2 regions of the Rossellomorea vietnamensis genome follow, and region 2 is predicted to be linked to the other one. Evidence: riboswitches for the same ligand, from Rfam matches in the RefSeq annotation. Region 2 holds a riboswitch; the other holds the start of a gene.
What was found. A riboswitch is a leader RNA that binds a small molecule or an ion and turns the genes downstream of it on or off. The one in region 2 is predicted to bind FMN.
Positions count from the first base shown of each region.

Region 1 (8,861 bases), 180 kb from region 2:
AAACGAACCAGAAAAAATGGGGCTTTATCGGAATTGCTTTAACCCTTGTCGGATTTGCCTCTCAATTGGGGTACTTCTTTCTTAGATGGGGGGCTTCGGGACATGCACCGGTAAGTAATTTATTCGAATTTACAACCTTTTTCGGTATGATGCTTGTCGGGGCATTCATCATTCTTTACTTTATGTATAAGACGACGATCCTTGGTGTCATCGCACTGCCATTCGCCCTTTTGGTGATTGCATACGCCAGCATGTTTCCAAAGGACATCAGTCCACTCATCCCTGCCCTTCAAAGTGATTGGTTGAAGATCCATGTCACCACCGTTTCGGCAGGGGAAGCGATTCTTTCCATCAGCTTCGTGGCAGGGTTGATCTACTTACTGAAATCAGTTCAGCATACAAAAGGCAGCAGGCAGTCATTCTGGCTCGAGACAGTGATGTATTCATTGGTTGTCGTACTGGGGTTTGTTGTCGCATCGACGGCATTTACCCTTGGCCATTATGAAGCGAACTTTCAATATGTGAATCAACAGGGGGAAGAGGCAATTTCTGAATACACCCTTCCAGCCCTGGTAGGTCCAAATAAAGGTGAATTATTAAGCGAAGACGTGATGGAGCCACTCGTTGAAATGCCTGCTCTCATCAATGCGAAGAAATTAAATACCGTGATTTGGTCATTTATGGTCGGGACAGTCATTTATCTTCTTCTCCGCTTGATCTTCAGAAAGCGGATCGCAGCTAAGATGCAGCCACTCGTAAAGAATGTGAACCTCGACTTGATGGACGAAATCGGTTACCGTTCCGTCTTGATCGGATTTCCGGTATTCACTCTTGGAGGACTCATCTTTGCCATGATCTGGGCACAGATCGCCTGGACCCGCTTTTGGGGATGGGACCCGAAAGAGGTTTGGGCATTGGTTACATTCTTATTCTATGCAGCCTTTCTCCACCTCCGCCTGTCCAAAGGCTGGCATGGCGAGAAATCGGCATGGCTTGCTGTTGTAGGGGTTGCAATCATTCTATTCAACCTTGTAGCGGTTAATCTTATCATTGCCGGGTTACACTCATACGCTTAATTAATCGTAACGAAAGGAAGGAGCTGACAACCATGAGAATCCAATTCTCTTTCCTGTCAGCTTCTTTTTTTATACAAAATATAGGATAATATAGTGTAAATATACAAAGGGGGATGTACCCATGGAGGAAAATATTCGCATTCTGGTTGTTGATGATGAAGATCGAATCAGAAGACTGCTAAAGATGTATTTGGAAAGGGAAAACTATGAAATCGATGAAGCGGAAAATGGAGAACAGGCGTTAGAGATGGCCCTCGAACAGAACTATGATTGTATTCTATTGGATATCATGATGCCTGGAATGGATGGAATCGAAGTGTGTCAGCACCTTCGGGAAAGCAAGGCGACCCCTGTCATCATGCTTACTGCCAAAGGTGAAGAAGTGAATAGGGTACAAGGTTTCGAGGTCGGGACCGACGACTATATCGTGAAGCCTTTCTCTCCCCGCGAAGTAGTTCTCAGGGTGAAGGCATTATTACGACGCTCCACGAAGTCAAGCTTCATTCAGACGGATGCAAAAGCAAAGGACCTGATTGTTTATCCGCATCTGACAATCGATAATGATGCCCACCGGGTGTCGGCGGATGGAATCGATGTCAATCTGACTCCTAAAGAATATGAACTCCTCTATTTCCTTGCGAAAGCTCCTGATAAAGTATTTGATCGTGAGCACCTGTTGAAGGAAGTATGGCATTACGAATTCTTCGGCGATTTGCGTACGGTGGATACCCATGTGAAAAGATTACGGGAAAAGCTGAACAAAGTATCTGAAATGGCTGCTAAAATGATCGTGACCGTATGGGGAGTAGGCTATAAATTCGAGGTAACAAATGAATGAGGCTTTGGCGTAGTGTAGTAGGGAAACTGTGGGTGACCATCCTGCTTCTGGTTTCCTTTGTATTATTTATTCTAACCATCTTATTGTTGGAATTCTTTCAAAATTACCATGTAGGTGTAGTGGAGAAAGAACTGACCCATACAGCTGAAAAAGTAGCCAGGGTCATCGAGAATCATAATGACCTGACCCTTGGAATGGAACTTGGGAAAGAAATCATCGATGAACCTGTTAATATCATTATTTCCCTGGATCAAAACCAATCACTATATTCTCAGGATTCGACGGTCTTTCAAAAGAAGATCCACCAGTATATCTCGAAGGATAACAAGCTTCAGTCGGTCAAATCAAAAGAAATCACCGTGAAAAAAGAGGTTGAACTGTCCAAGGAGTCGTCTAATCGATATGAGAATGTCATCGTAGTCGGAACGCCCCTTCATATCAATGGGGAAGATGGTGCCGTTTATCTCTATCAGTCCCTGGGAGTGATCAAGGATACAACACGACAAACCACCAAGCTGATTCTGCTTGCCGCGGGGATTGCCATCATCCTTACGACAATATTTGCCTTCTTCCTCTCCACCCGTATCACTGCACCGCTCCGGAAAATGAGGGAGGCTGCTTTCGAAGTGGCAAAGGGAAAGTTCGATACAAAGGTTCCGATCCTGACAAAGGATGAAATCGGTGAACTTGCTACTGGCTTCAATCAGATGGGAAGGCAGCTGAAGTTTCATATCAACGCACTCAGTCAGGAGAAAGAACAGCTTTCATCCATTCTCAGCAGTATGGCTGATGGTGTCATCACCTTTAATCGGGACGGGACCATCCTGATCACAAACCCCCCTGCTGATCGTTTCCTTCAACACTGGTATTACGAGCAAAGTGAAGAGGGTGAAGAAGCCATTCCGACGACAGTAAGAGAGTTGTTGCAGAGTGTGGTCGTAACAGAAATGGAACAGACGGATGAACTGAGTCTGCAAGGGCGTTCCTATGTAGTGATCGTGAGTCCCCTGTATAATAATAACACCATCAGGGGAGCGGTCGCGGTGGTTCGGGACATGACAGAAGAACGGAGATTGGATAAGCTCCGCAAGGATTTCATCGCCAATGTATCCCACGAACTTCGCACCCCCATTTCCATGCTGCAAGGGTATAGTGAAGCGATCGTGGATGATATTGCCGGATCCGAAGAAGAGAAGAAAGAAATTGCGCGCATCATCTATGATGAATCGCTTCGCATGGGAAGGCTCGTCAACGATCTCCTGGATCTCGCCCGCATGGAAGCCGGGCATATCACCCTGAACAAGGATGTGATCGGTGTTGTGCCTTTCACGGAAAGGGTGACAAATAAGTTCATCGGATTGGCCAAGGAAAAAAAGGTTTCCATTTACTTTGAAAGTGATGTGGAACTGAATAAAGAGATTTCCATAGACCCCGATCGAATTGAACAAGTATTAACGAATCTCATCGATAATGCTCTGAGGCATACGCCGACGGGAGGGGAAGTGACGGTTTCCCTGACGGAAAAGAAAGGTGGATTTCTGTTCCATGTCAGGGACACGGGTTCCGGTATACCCGAAGAAGACCTTCCTTTTGTATTCGAGCGCTTTTACAAGGCAGATAAAGCAAGAACAAGAGGAAAGTCCGGAACAGGTCTCGGCCTCGCCATCGCCAAGAATATCATTGAGTCCCATAAGGGGCATATTCAGGTGCAAAGCAAAGTCGACCAAGGGACAACCTTCACTTTCTTTCTCCCTATTTAGGCAATTATCGATCATCTCCATAGAAACATGACGATTTTTCTTGTTACATGGGAAACATTCTTTATTTTTTGCTCTATTTCAAGAAGGTTGTTGAAATAGAGAAAATGGGCCAGCAGGGTGATTTCCCTGTTGGCTTTTTTCATGCGGTTTTAAGGTCAATATAGGTCTTTCCTTTTCACCTAAATAATACTATATTGATAGTGTGTAACTTTTTTACATAGGTAAACGACTAATCATTTGACGGGGAGGAAATAAAGTGAACTCCGTTGTTGAAAAATTATACTCTGCTTATCATCAGGATGTATTTCAATTTCTCATATACATGGTACAAAATAAACAGCAGGCAGAAGACCTGGCTCAGGAAGTCTATATCCGGGTGCTTAAATCCCATGAGAATTTCGAAGGGAAAAGCTCCGAAAAGACATGGCTTTTTTCCATTGCGAAAAATGTTGCCATCGACCATTTCAGAAGACAGAAAAACTGGAAGAACCGTATTCTGGATAAATTCGATTGGAGTCGCAATGAAGTAACAGACGACGGGGCACTTCCCGAAGAGATCGCCGTTGCCAATGAAGAAATCCAGGTGTTGTATGAATGCTTGAAACACTGCACAACGGACTTTCGAATGGTCATCATCATGCGTTACTTACAGGAACTTTCAATCTCTGAAACCTCTGAGGTGCTTGGCTGGTCAGAAAGCAAAGTAAAAACGACCCAGCATAGGGCCATTAAATGGTTGAGGATTGAAATGAATCAACGGCTCCCAAAGGAGGAAAGAGACATTGAACCAGTCAGAATGGAAAGATCGTGATATCGAGGACCTCATCAAAAAACTTCCTCAAATCAAAGATGATCGAACTTCTCACTATATCCATGCACGAATGGAAAGGAGAAAAAAGAAAAGTCAAAGCTCATTTAAACGATTCATACCGGCAGTCGCTGCACTTGCCGCCATATTCATCATGTTCTTACTCGCTCCCACCGTTCTGAATCAACTAACGGATACCAGTATGGAGAAATCCGAATCGGGTGCGGAACCAGGCAGCTCAGAAAATAAAGGGGACATCGCTTCTCTTCAGAAAGAAAGCGAACTCCCTCCCCGATCCAGTAAAGAAGAGATAGTCGCTGCGACGGAGGCTGATCCAAATGAAAACAGCAATCTGACGATGTCGGAGGATCTAAAAGAATCACCCAAAAGGCTTTCTCTTTATGAAGAAGATCTAAAGGGAAAGGAATTCTATTCCTTTGGACTTGTTTCACCTGAAGCAGTGCCCATACCTGTAACGATTGTGGAAGAACAGAGACAGGAAGACTGGTTGACAAGACATGAGCAAATTGGTGAGGAACTGCCGGAAACCGACTGGGGACTTGAAGACTATCTGCCTTTAAAGGGAGATGTGTCCCTTGACAAGAATAAGGTCATCTTCACCCTCGATCCCGATCATTCTTACAGTGGCAGCAGTGCAGTCGAATACGCTTTTTATCACTCTCTTCAATATTCATTCCAGCACAAAGGGTTAGATAAAGTTGTACTGAAAAATCAGGACGGTTCGGTCCCTCAATTCAGTTCGACGGGAGAGTTCTCAAGTGTTGATCTGAACGAAAAGACGCACAGTGCATACTATCTATACTCACCCAATGGGAAGGACCGCTTCCTTGTACCTGATAATGTAAACAGAGGGGGGATCAAGGAGTCGATCCAGGCAATGAAAAGTGCAGAGACGGGCCTTTTTCAAAGTGTCGTCCCGAAAGACATCAACTTTAACGTGACAGAAGCAAATGAGGTGGTCACAATCAGTTTTTTAAACGAACTGGATTTAACCTCTTTAGGCGAACAAACCGCACAGGAGCTGATCGAAGGAATATTGCTGACAAGCAGGAGCTCTGGCTTTGAAAGTGCCCGGTTTGAAAACATCAAACAGGAAAGCTGGAACGGCTTTGACTTCACAGAGCCCCTCGAGACACCGATCAGTCCGAATAAAAAGAGCGTTGTGAATTAAATCTCATGGAAAAGACCAGAAGCGGATTTGATCCGAATCTGGTTTTTTTATTTTTACGCTATAAAAACGAATATTTACCGCATTCACAGACAAACTACACAAAGGAAAAATATCTCAAAAAGCATGCCTATGCATGTAATGAGGGGGAAACGGTAAGAATGGTGTAATACATATAGAAGTCAAGGCACGTCTGTCAATAAGACCTAAGGAGGACAAGCATGATTTTCGATTATGCAAGAAGGCTATTCATCTTTTTTCTTTTAACGGTAAGTGTATTCATGATGTTCTTAACCGTAAATGCAGCTAACGCAGAGGGGGATAAGGTGTCAGGTGACACATCGTCCTGGACATTTCCCGTAGAAGGTATGATAACAGATTCATATGGTACAAGGTCAGGTTCTCACAAAGGCATGGATATCGGAGGGGATATCGGGTCGCCTGTATATTCTGTCGCTAAAGGAAAAGTGATCAAATCTTATCTTTCAGATACCTACGGTCATGTTGTATTCATCAGGCATGAAAATGGATATGAAACCGTCTATGCCCATCTTCAAAGCAGGCTTGTGGATGAAAATCAGGAAGTGGCACAAGGTCAACAACTTGGACGATTGGGGAACACGGGAAGATCAACGGGGGCTCATCTCCATTTTGAAGTCCACAGAGGGGAGTGGACGATTGATAAAGAAAATGCAGTCGATCCCTATCGTGTGTTCGGTCAGGGGGAAGTCGGACAGCTGGTATTTGCCAAAGAGAAGGATCCATTCCAGGCAGTGGGTGTCTCTGGGACTCCGGAATCGCTTCCTGATGAACATGTAGCGGAGGGGGTGCACATCGTCCATAAAGGTGAGACTCTTTGGGGGATTTCCAGACAATATGGTTTGTCAGTGGAAGAAATCATGCAGAAGAATGCATTGAAGAGCTCCGGGTTAAACGTCAATCAGAGATTGATGATTCCAGGATCAGGATCCTCCCCTGAAGGGCAATACGTAGTGAAGCAAGGGGACACATTGTATTCGATCTCTAAGGCGCAGGGGATCGATATGGATGAACTGGTGTCGAGGAATGACTTGAACCCGGCATCGGCAATATATCCACAGCAGGTGCTGAAGGTGAATTGATGATGTCACGCACAGCACGGATAGGGAAAACACATAATTAGTTCGAATTCGAACTGTTTTTCTTCACATAGCACTTAACTTTATGTATAATGAGAATGTATAAAAAAATAAAGATTCGTCTTCGGGGCAGGGTGAAATTCCCTACCGGCGGTGATGAAACCTCGTGTTTCTAAGCCCGCGAGCCTTTTGGGGCAGGATTTGGTGCGATTCCAAAGCCGACAGTATAGTCTGGATGGGAGAAGATGAAGGTGATGGCCACAACGTTTAGAAAATGGGAAGCTAAACGTTTATTAGGGTATGCCTTTCATTCTCCGGGATATGTTTGTTTATCCGGGAGTTTTTTAATGCTACCTTTAGCTTGAACCGTCTTCGATTTGAGATGAATCTCCTAAAGGAGAGAGAGTTATGAAAAAAATGAATACGAGAATGTTTGTCACAATTGGTATGCTAAGTGCCATATCGTATGTACTAATGTTATTCAACTTCCCAATTCCACCATTTCCAAAGTTCCTTATGGTTGATTTCAGTGATGTACCTGCATTGATTGCGACGGTCACACTGGGACCGCTTGCAGGAATATTGGTCGAACTGTTTAAGAACGTGATTGATTACGTCATGACCGGAAGCGACACAGGTGTTCCGATTGGTCATGCAGCCAATTTTATTGCGGGAGTCCTTTTGATTCTTCCGACGTATTACATCTATTCACGTTTTCAATCGAAAAAAGGTCTGTTGATCGGACTGATCACAGGAACCGTCGTCATGAGTATCAGCATGGGGATCCTGAATTACTTTGTGTTCCTGCCTGCTTATAAATACTTCATGAACTTTGAGCTTCCTGCTGAAATCATCATTACCGGAATCGTTCCATTCAACATCCTGAAAGGGATTTTGGTGACATCCGTATTTACTTTACTGTTTGTCCGCCTTCAAGGCTGGCTATCAAGACAGGTGGCCTTAAACAAAGCGGCATAATGATGTTATAAAATGAACCCCTCAGCCATATTGAGGGGTTTTTCTATTGCATTCCATATCCATAAAAAAAGCTAAGAAGATCGATCTTCTTAGCCTCATCCTTACTATTCAAATTTCAGTGCATCTCCGTCGAATGGTTCGTCAGATACTTTAATGGAATCTGTCGGGCAACCTTCGAATGCATCGATCATATCATCTTCCAATACGTCAGGAACTTCAACCGTCCCCTGGTTATCATCTAATGTTACAAATGCAATACCTTCATCATCATAATCGTAAATATCTGGAGCGGCAGCCCCGCATGCTCCACATGCAATGCATGTATCCTTGTCAACGATCGTATATTTTGGCAAAGAAAAAACCTCCCGAATAAATAATTCTATATAATTCATCATTATACACAATGTCAATTTGTGAAAAATCACTTAATGTTTATTTTATAGAGGATTGGATGACTTTTCAATAGTTAGGTGCTTTCTTTTTATTTTTATCCTATATATGAAAAACAAAACATGGTGAAAAGCCAATTTCATGGTACAATATTTGACAATAACCTACATATTAAGGAGGAGAGCATTGACCTATCTTAATTATGTGATCCTATATTGTTTTTTGCAAATTAATGGAGAGCGCTCCATTTACTCGGTATTTCATATTTTAAAAGGGAAGAAATCTTCCCAATCGATTCAGGATGCACATATCTTTCATCTGCAACCGTTTTTCCTTTCTTTACCTAAGTTGAAGCGGCCGTATTTCAATCAAAAGGTAAGGGAATTGGAAGAGGCCGGATGGATAACCGTTGGTGAAAATGATAATGCCAGCATGGCATCCGAGGGTTCTAAAGCTGTGAAACAGTATTTTCTTGATGGGGCTTTCCCTTCAGAAATGAACGGTCTCATTCATGGTGATAAAGCCCGTCTATTCTGGATGAGGCTAAGCCTTCTGGTTCAAGTCCTTTCCAATGCCAAACGTCAGGAATTCCTCTATTACCCGGTTCAGCGAAACAGACATATACAGGAATGGGTCAAGAATTGTATCAGGGCGAATCCTAACAGTGACACTCTCTCGTCCCTCTTGTTCAAAGAGCTGACCAC
Region 1 is NZ_CP104558.1:110,999-119,859, forward strand. Features, by position in the region: gene ccsB (c-type cytochrome biogenesis protein CcsB) at 1-1,076, shown strand, start outside; gene N5C46_RS00585 (response regulator transcription factor) at 1,198-1,914, shown strand; gene N5C46_RS00590 (ATP-binding protein) at 1,911-3,674, shown strand; gene sigX (RNA polymerase sigma factor SigX) at 3,931-4,485, shown strand; gene N5C46_RS00600 (hypothetical protein) at 4,457-5,674, shown strand; gene N5C46_RS00605 (peptidoglycan DD-metalloendopeptidase family protein) at 5,893-6,792, shown strand; FMN riboswitch at 6,906-7,040, shown strand; gene N5C46_RS00610 (ECF transporter S component) at 7,198-7,767, shown strand; gene N5C46_RS00615 (ferredoxin) at 7,872-8,120, opposite strand; gene N5C46_RS00620 (YpbB family protein) at 8,344-8,861, shown strand, end outside.
Region 1: another riboswitch for FMN. It lies ahead of N5C46_RS00610 (ECF transporter S component); the one in region 2 lies ahead of ribD (bifunctional diaminohydroxyphosphoribosylaminopyrimidine deaminase/5-amino-6-(5-phosphoribosylamino)uracil reductase RibD).

Region 2 (8,861 bases):
GGGGTCCATACGAAGGAGGGCTCCTATTATTTAAAAACGAACGGTTGGTCCCACTATTTTATTCAACGCACATCCATGATCAATAACCCAAAACAATACTTGTTTCACAGAAAGCATAAACTTCCGCTGTCATTTTCGAAGTGGAGCAGAACCATAAAAATCGATCATCCTGAGAGAAGGATGATGTTTCAACTGAAATATCAAAGTGCCACCGCCATCGAATGGCAGAATGAAGGTGGGGACACGATCCTCATCTATAAAGGAAACAAGAGATGGATCTTGAATTATCAAGAAAAAAATTATCTATCCTTACAAAAAGGGTACCTCCCCCAAAGTGTTCAACGGCTGTTCGATTCCCACCACAGCTACGTATCATTTTACGAAACGTATAATGATGATCTGGACTGGCTTCTGATCTTTCTTTGGTATGTAGACAGTGATTATTTTCTCACATCATAGTCAAGTCATTCGGGTACACTAACAAAGGAAGAATGTTACACGTATGAAAGAAACATGCTTCTAATCATATAGAGGCATTTTTTTATCCTATGATTTCATTGCCGTGTATTCTAAAAATTAGGACAAAAATCTTATTTTAGTTCTTCTTACATGATTTTATTTATGAAACTATGATAGAATAATGATAATCGAATAGGTTTCCTTCGGGGCAGGGTGAAATTCCCTACCGGCGGTGATGAGCAAATGCTCTTAGTCCGTGACCCGGCTAATACATATTAGACGGTGGATTTGGTGAAACTCCAAAGCCGACAGTGAAAGTCTGGATGGGAGAAGGAACGGCAGCATTTAGTTGATGGACAGGATAGGAGTCTGACCAGTGTTTATGGATTATTTTTCCTTTCTGAAACATCAGATCGAATGCTTTATTTAGTCATGCCAACTTCCCCCAAGTAAAACGTTACTTGGGGTTTCTTTATTTTTGTATAGTATTGTTGATAGAAGGGAGATACTTCAATTGGATCATACCCATTATATGAAGCTTGCCATTTCAATGGCAGAGACAACCCTTGGCCAGACATCGCCTAACCCTGTGGTAGGATCTGTAGTGGTCAAAAATGGCGAAATTGTCGGGATGGGTGCTCATCTGAAAGCGGGAGAAGGACATGCAGAAGTCAATGCCCTCAAAATGGCAGGAGATAAAGCGAAAGGAAGCGACATTTACGTTACCCTTGAGCCTTGTTCCCACTATGGGAAAACACCTCCATGCTCTCAAGCATTGATTTCAAGCGGCGTAAAGAAGGTCCATATCGCCACCCGGGATCCCAATCCCCTGGTGGCCGGGCGTGGCATTCAACAATTAAGGGATGCAGGCATTGAAGTAGTGGTGGGTGAACTTGAAGAAGAAGCCCGGGAGCTGAATAAGCATTTTTTCCACTTCATTCAAAATGGTACCCCATATGTCACGCTAAAAACAGCGGTTACACTAGATGGAAAAACCGCATCAGCTTCGGGAGACAGTAAGTGGATTACATCCGAAGCCTCAAGAACCGATGTCCACTATGATCGTCACAGGCATGACGCGATATTAGTAGGAGTCAATACGGTCATTCAAGACAACCCACACCTTACCACCCGTCTGCCCCAAGGTGGAAAAAACCCCATTCGAATTATATTAGATACTTATTTGCGTACACCGATCCACTCTCATGTCGTAGAGGACCTAGAAAGTAGAACCATCATATTTACAGGCAGTTCGGTCAAAGAAGAACAGAAGAAGCCCTATATCGATCGGGGATGTGAAATCGTTTCCCTTGCCAATGAGAGAATCGGGATTCGAACCGTTCTGAAAGAACTTGGTTCCCGTAAGATTGCTTCCCTTTATGTAGAAGGTGGTTCTTCTGTACATTCTGCTTTCTTAGAGGAAAAGGCCTTTCAGGAAATGGTTATGTATATGGCACCAAAGCTTGTTGGTGGAAATGCTGCCTTCACGAGTTTTGGAGGAAAAGGATTTCCGACCATTGCAGAAGGATTGGAAATGGAGATTGCACACCTGGATCGTGTAGGACAGGATATCAAAATTATCGCACGGCCAAAACGGGAACCTTTATGAAAGGGGGAGAAGAATGTTTACTGGAATTATTGAAGAAATTGGAGCGATCGAACAGATGACAAAGTCTTCCTCTTCCATGGAACTGACGATTGCATCGAGCCGCATTCTCGAAGATATCCATATAGGGGACAGCATCAGTGTGAACGGGGTTTGTTTAACCGTCACCTCATTCAGCTCCAACAAGTTTCAGGTTGATGTCATGCCGGAGACGTTTGAAGGGACCACCTTAAGGACCCTTACCCGTGGTTCGAAAGTGAACCTGGAAAGGGCCATGAGGGCAGATGGACGTTTCGGCGGTCATTTTGTCAACGGCCATGTAGACGGGGTGGGTACCATCATGAGAGTAGAGAAAGTGGAAAATGCATGGTATATGGACATTACCATCCCGGAACATCACGGCCATTTGTTCATCATAAAGGGGTCGGTCGCAATTGACGGCACCTCCCTTACTGTGTTTGGTGTAAAAAATAATACCATTACGATTTCCCTCATCCCTCAGACGAGAGGGGATACGGTCCTTGGTGGAAAAAAAGTAGGGGACCTTGTCAATATTGAATGTGATGTAATGGCGAAATATTTTCATCGTTTCTATGAAGCAAAGGAACAGTCTGAGAGGACTTCAAGCAGCATCAGCTATGATTTTTTATCTCAAAACGGGTTCGCTGACTAAGAGGAGGGGTTGCCCCATGTTTAATAAGATCGAAGAAGCTCTGGAAGATTTACAGGCAGGTAAAGTCGTTATCGTGGTGGATGACGAAAATCGTGAAAATGAGGGAGATTTTATTGCCCTGGCAGATAAAGCGACTCCTGAAGTCATTAATTTTATGGCTAAAGAAGGGAGAGGCTTGATTTGTGCCCCCATTACAGAGGAAATAGCAACCAAATTGAAGCTATCGCCGATGACCATGTCAAATACAGACCCCCATGGCACGGCCTTTACCATATCAGTTGATCATAAATCCGCAACGACGGGGATCAGTGCATTTGAAAGATCGGCCACCATACAGGAATTATTGAACGTGAATTCAGTTCCGGAGGACTTTAAACGACCCGGACATGTATTTCCCCTTGTCGCCAAAAATGGCGGGGTTCTAAAGCGGGCAGGGCATACAGAAGCAGCCATCGATCTGGCTGTTCTTGCAGGTGCACAACCATCCGGCGTCATCTGTGAAATCATGAATGAAGATGGAACGATGGCAAGGGTGCCTGAATTAATGAAGCTCGCTGAAAAATGGGATCTAAAGATCATTTCCATAGAAGATTTGATCAGGTATAGAAGAAAAAAGGAAATGCTTGTGACAAGGGAAGTGGAAATTGAGCTTCCAACTGAATTTGGAAACTTCAAAGCGGTCGCTTACACAGAAAATCTTACAGGAAAAGAGCATATCGCCCTTGTAAAAGGAGAATGGTCAGAGGGTGAGGATGTACTCGTACGTGTACACTCCGAATGCCTGACAGGGGATGTTTTCGGTTCCAATCGGTGTGATTGTGGTCCTCAGCTCGCTACAGCCCTTACACAGATTGAAGAAGAAGGAAAAGGTGTCCTGCTTTATATGAGGCAAGAGGGCCGCGGGATCGGATTAATAAACAAACTGAAGGCTTATAAGCTTCAAGAAGAAGGCTATGACACTGTGGAAGCCAATCAAAAACTGGGCTTTGGTGACGATTTAAGGGAATATGGAATCGGAGCGCAGATTCTGAGAGATCTAGGTATAACCAAGATGCGTCTATTGACCAATAATCCGCGAAAGATCGCCGGGATCAACGGATACGGTTTAGAAATCGCTGATCGGGTGCCGATCCAGATGCCTGCGAAATTCGAAAATGAAAAGTATTTAAAAACAAAGCACACTAAGCTCGGACATTTACTAAAATTTTAGGGGGAATTTACAATGAAAACCATTTATGAAGGAAATTTAGTAGGATCAGGATTAAGAGTGGCCATCGTCGTTTCACGTTTTAATGAATTCATCACATCCAAGCTGCTTGGCGGAGCGGAAGATGCCTTGAAGCGACACGGTGTTGAAGAAGGGAATGTCTCCGTCACTTGGGTCCCGGGAGCATTTGAAATTCCCATGATCGCCAAGAAACTTGCGCGTTCTGGTAAATATGATGCCGTTGTAACTTTGGGAACGGTCATCCGCGGAGCAACCGCTCATTTTGAATACGTAAGCGGAGAGGTTGCGAAAGGAGTGGCCAATCTCAGCCTGCAGGAAGACGTACCCGTCATATTCGGGGTCTTGACGACGGATACAATCGAACAGGCAATCGAAAGAGCCGGCACAAAAGCCGGGAACAAAGGATGGGAAGCGGCGGTTTCAGCCATCGAAATGGCCAATTTAATCCGTGAGATCGATAAATAAAATAGTTTTGAGAAGTCTCCTACTATGGGAGACTTCTCAGCTTGTAGACAAAGTCTAAGAATTAGACCAAGTCTACAAGCTTTTTTTGTATAATAGAAAGGAATAAAGCTTTTGTGGGGGATAAAAATGTTATCAAAACACACTAAAGAAGGAAGAAATCAAATTGAAATGGTTGCGCTAGATGAACTTGTTCCTGAGGATCATCTAGTTAGGAAAGTTGAACAAGCGATTGATTTTGAATTTATTTATGACTTAGTAGAAGATAAATATTGTTTAGACAATGGGCGGCCTGGTATTGATCCCGTTGTTCTCATTAAAATGGTCTTTACCCAATACCTCTTTGGCATACGCTCCATGCGTCAAACCATCAAAGAAATCGAAACCAACGTTGCTTATCGATGGTTTATTGGGTATTCGTTCAAAGAGAAAATCCCTCACTTTTCAACCTTCGGTAAAAACTACGTTAGGCGCTTCCACGATACGGATCTCTTTGAACAAATTTTCTACCGCATTTTGAAAGAAGTGATGACCAAAGGATTGGTGGATCCATCCGTTGCATTTATAGATTCTACTCATGTAAAAGCGAATGCGAATAAGAAGAAATTCGAAAAGAAAATAGCCCGAGTCGAAACTAGAACGTATCAGGATCAGCTGGATAAAGAGATCAACATTGACCGAGAGGAACACGGAAAAAAGCCCTTCCCCCCACAGAATAAAGAAGAGTCAAAAGAAATAAAGGTCAGCACGACAGACCCTGAAAGTGGGTATTACGTAAAAGATGAGCGCGAAAAGCTGTTTGCGTATTCTTTTCATACGGCAAGCGACTCCCGGGGTTTTATCTTAGGATCTCTTGTCACGGGAGGAAATGTTCACGATAGTCGGATGTTGGACAAGCTCGTCACTCAAGTCACGGATAAAGTCGGTAAGCCCAGTTCTGTCGCTGTTGATGCAGGATATAAAACACCCCACATCGCTAAATTCCTCATGGACCAAGAAATCAGACCCGTTATGCCTTATACACGGCCGAGAACGAAAGACGGATATCTTAGGAAATACGAATACGTTTACGATGAATATTTTGACTCCTATCTTTGTCCCGAAGGACAAATTTTACCTTACCGTACTACCACAAGAGACGGGTACAAACAATACGCTTCAAATCCTTTGGAATGTAAAGACTGTCCTCTGTTAGAACGTTGTACACAAAGTAAGAATCACACCAAGATGATTCATCGACATGTGTGGCAGGATTACATAGATGAAGTAGAACATTTGAGACATACAGAACTTAATAAAACTCTATATGCGAAACGCAAAGAAACGATCGAACGGGTCTTTGCGGACGCAAAAGAAAAGCATGGCATGCGTTGGACGACCTTAAGAGGTCTTAAAAAAGTTTCAATGCAGGCGATGCTTACATTCGCTGCCATGAATCTTAAGAAGTTGGCAAACTGGACATGGCGAGGGCCATGTCCAGCCTAGAAACAGGAGAAAAATCTTTTAAAATATCAGAAAACCCCACCTTCGGTTAAAGTGAAGGTGGGGTTTGTCTACAGTCTGAGAAGTCTCCTACTATGGGAGACTTCTTTTTTTTGAGGGACGGACCTTTAAAGGGGCTTTTGGATATGAGTCTTCCTGTAAGTGAGGGGTATGAAATGGGGTTTTTTTCTAATTTGGCTGTATCTTTCATTTTTCGGCCGGGTTCCAAATTACAGAGTCTGTAGTACCGATTAGGTAAATTGGTATTATTTGTATAATGGCTGAATTTTTCATCAAAACGGCTGAATTCCTGGTGATTTTGGCTTGATTATTCCAGAAAACGGCCGAATTTCTTCCAAAAGCCGCTGGATTTCCAAACATTCCGGCCGGATTTTCCACAAAAATGGGAATGCATGCAACCCCAATAGCCGTTGAATTCTTCAACTTATCAATCCGATCCCTAAGAAACATACACTAACCTCGTCACACACCCACCAAAATACATATTGGCAAACGTCAGACCTTTTGCTAGAATAGTATTTTGTGGCTCCCCTTTATGAAGGGACGAGCGGGTAGGGAGAGGGCAGTTTTATAGGAAGATTATATGAAAGCACGTGGAGGTATTTTTCAGTTAAAGGATCACGGTACCACGATGAAACAGGAGATGATGGCAGGTGCGATCGGCTACTTTACGATTGTCTACATCATCGCTGTAAATGCTTTAATTCTTTCTGAAGCTGGAATTCCATTTGAAGGGGCAGTCATGGCAACGATACTTGCTTCCTTCGTTGGGTGTTTGGTGATGGCCTTTTGGGCAAATGCGCCGATTCTTCTGGTTCCAGGCATGGGAATTAATGCAATGTTTACATTCACCCTGGTGAAGTCGTCAGGCCTTTCGTGGCAGGAAGCATTAGCTGTCATAGTGATTTCAGGAATACTCTTTATGATCATTGCATTTACAAAGCTTTCCAAAGTATTATCGGAAGCCATCCCCAAAACATTGAAAGAAGCCATTACTGTAGGGTTAGGGATGTTTTTAATGTTTATCGGTCTTGAAAAAGGCGGCCTCATTCAAAGAGGGGACAGTGCCATCATCATGATCGGTGATTTTGGGGAGCTAAAGGTGTTGGCCACGGTGCTGACGTTCCTGGTGACGATTTTTCTTTTCATTCGTAATGTTAAAGGTCAATTTTTATGGAGTATCGCATTCGGTACACTGCTGGGATTCATCTTTGGGATTGAGCCTTCCATTCAGTCAAGCTCATTCCATCTGAGTGAATACAGTCAGGTATTCGGTCAAATATCATTTAGTGCCATTATGAAAATCCCGTTTTGGATTGCGGTTTTTTCTGTCACGATGGTGCTGGTATTTGAAAACATCGGTCTCGTTCATGGTCATACAGATATGATCGATCAACCCCATAAATATTCTAAAGCCTTTCAAGCTAATGCTTTTTCCGCATTCACCTCAGGGTTTTTCGGAACGAGTCCGACAGTTTCGACGGTGGAAAGTGCAGCAGCCATGACGGCAGGCGGCCGGACTGGATTGACAAGCTTGACTACTGGCGTATTATTTCTGGGATCTGTGTTGTTCATTCCGTATTTAAAGTGGATTCCGGATCATGCCATCGCCCCGATTCTCATCATCATCGGCGGATTGATGATTCAAAATATACGACATATGGATCTTCGTGATCTGACAGAGGCGTTTCCCGCCATTTTCATCATTGCGATGATTCCGTTTACGTACAGTATCGCAGACGGAATCGCCATCGGGTTTATTCTGTATCCAGTATTGAAATTGGCTACAGGGAAGGCGCGGGAAGTTTCCATTCCTCTATATATCATTGCTGCACTGTTTCTGATGAATTTCTTTGTTCATTCGATTCATTAAGGCGAACATAAGCAAAAGAGGCCCTCACAATGTGAGGGCCTCTTTTGCTTACGTTCTGTTTGATTCGTACTACGGGGTATAAGATTAAGTTGGATGATTTTATATTCAATGAATTGAATCCTTGTTTCAGGGAATTGATGGAACTGGCGTATTATGTGAAGGTGGATTGAAGTTAACCAAAAAGGAAGTGATGGAGAGTTATCATCATTCCTGCAAGTGGACGGAAGAGCTTTTGAATCATGAAGTAACCGAGATGGCATAATACTACCAGACAGGTTTATAATCCCCCGGGGTAAGATATTTTCTCTGGGGTTTGATATACCGTTTCAATTCCATGAGCAAGAGCCGCTGCAGTTGCTTTGAATAAATCTGACGCCCAACATCTGCAGGGAAAGGGTAGATTCCAATTGTATTAAAGCGCACCCGAAAGAGACCTTCATGGACGAGGTCTTTTTTTTCGTTGAAGATCCGGGCGAACACAATCACATCCCTTGACTCATATTCATCCCCCGCTTCTTCCACTTTATGGACCTGAAAACGAAAACGGTATTCTTCCTTCATCATCATCACCACTTCCATTGTCTCGAAATGACCAACATAATTCAACTATGAACATCCCTTATTTTTTGAAAATGAGGGGTAGAGGATTGCGTAATGAGCTTGTTTGTGGCAAGCTAAGAATATTATGAATAGTTTACTAGTAAATTAGCGTGGAGGGATTCACGATGGACTTGAATCTAATAAAATGTCATGGCTCCGGAAATGACTTTTTACTTATTGATGAAATGACGAATGGATATGATTTTACCGAAGAAGAGAGGCAAAATCTTGCCCTGGCCCTATGTGATCGTAAGTCGGCCTTCGGGGCAGATGGGATCTTGTTTGTATTATCAAGCGAAAATTGTGATGCCAGAATGCGGGTTTTCAACGCAGATGGTTCAGAGGCATCTATGTGTGGAAACGGTCTGCGATGTGTCGGTCGCTATGTATGTGAGCTGCTGGATAAAGAGACCATCGTCGTTCAAACGATGAAGGCGGATCTTCGTGTGTGTTCACA
Region 2 is NZ_CP104558.1:295,089-303,949, forward strand. Features, by position in the region: gene N5C46_RS01625 (hypothetical protein) at 1-459, shown strand, start outside; FMN riboswitch at 655-798, shown strand; gene ribD (bifunctional diaminohydroxyphosphoribosylaminopyrimidine deaminase/5-amino-6-(5-phosphoribosylamino)uracil reductase RibD) at 974-2,068, shown strand; gene ribE (riboflavin synthase) at 2,082-2,738, shown strand; gene N5C46_RS01640 (bifunctional 3,4-dihydroxy-2-butanone-4-phosphate synthase/GTP cyclohydrolase II) at 2,755-3,948, shown strand; gene ribE (6,7-dimethyl-8-ribityllumazine synthase) at 3,961-4,431, shown strand; gene N5C46_RS01650 (IS1182 family transposase) at 4,558-5,913, shown strand; gene N5C46_RS01655 (NCS2 family permease) at 6,515-7,804, shown strand; gene N5C46_RS01660 (hypothetical protein) at 8,069-8,410, opposite strand; gene dapF (diaminopimelate epimerase) at 8,530-8,861, shown strand, end outside.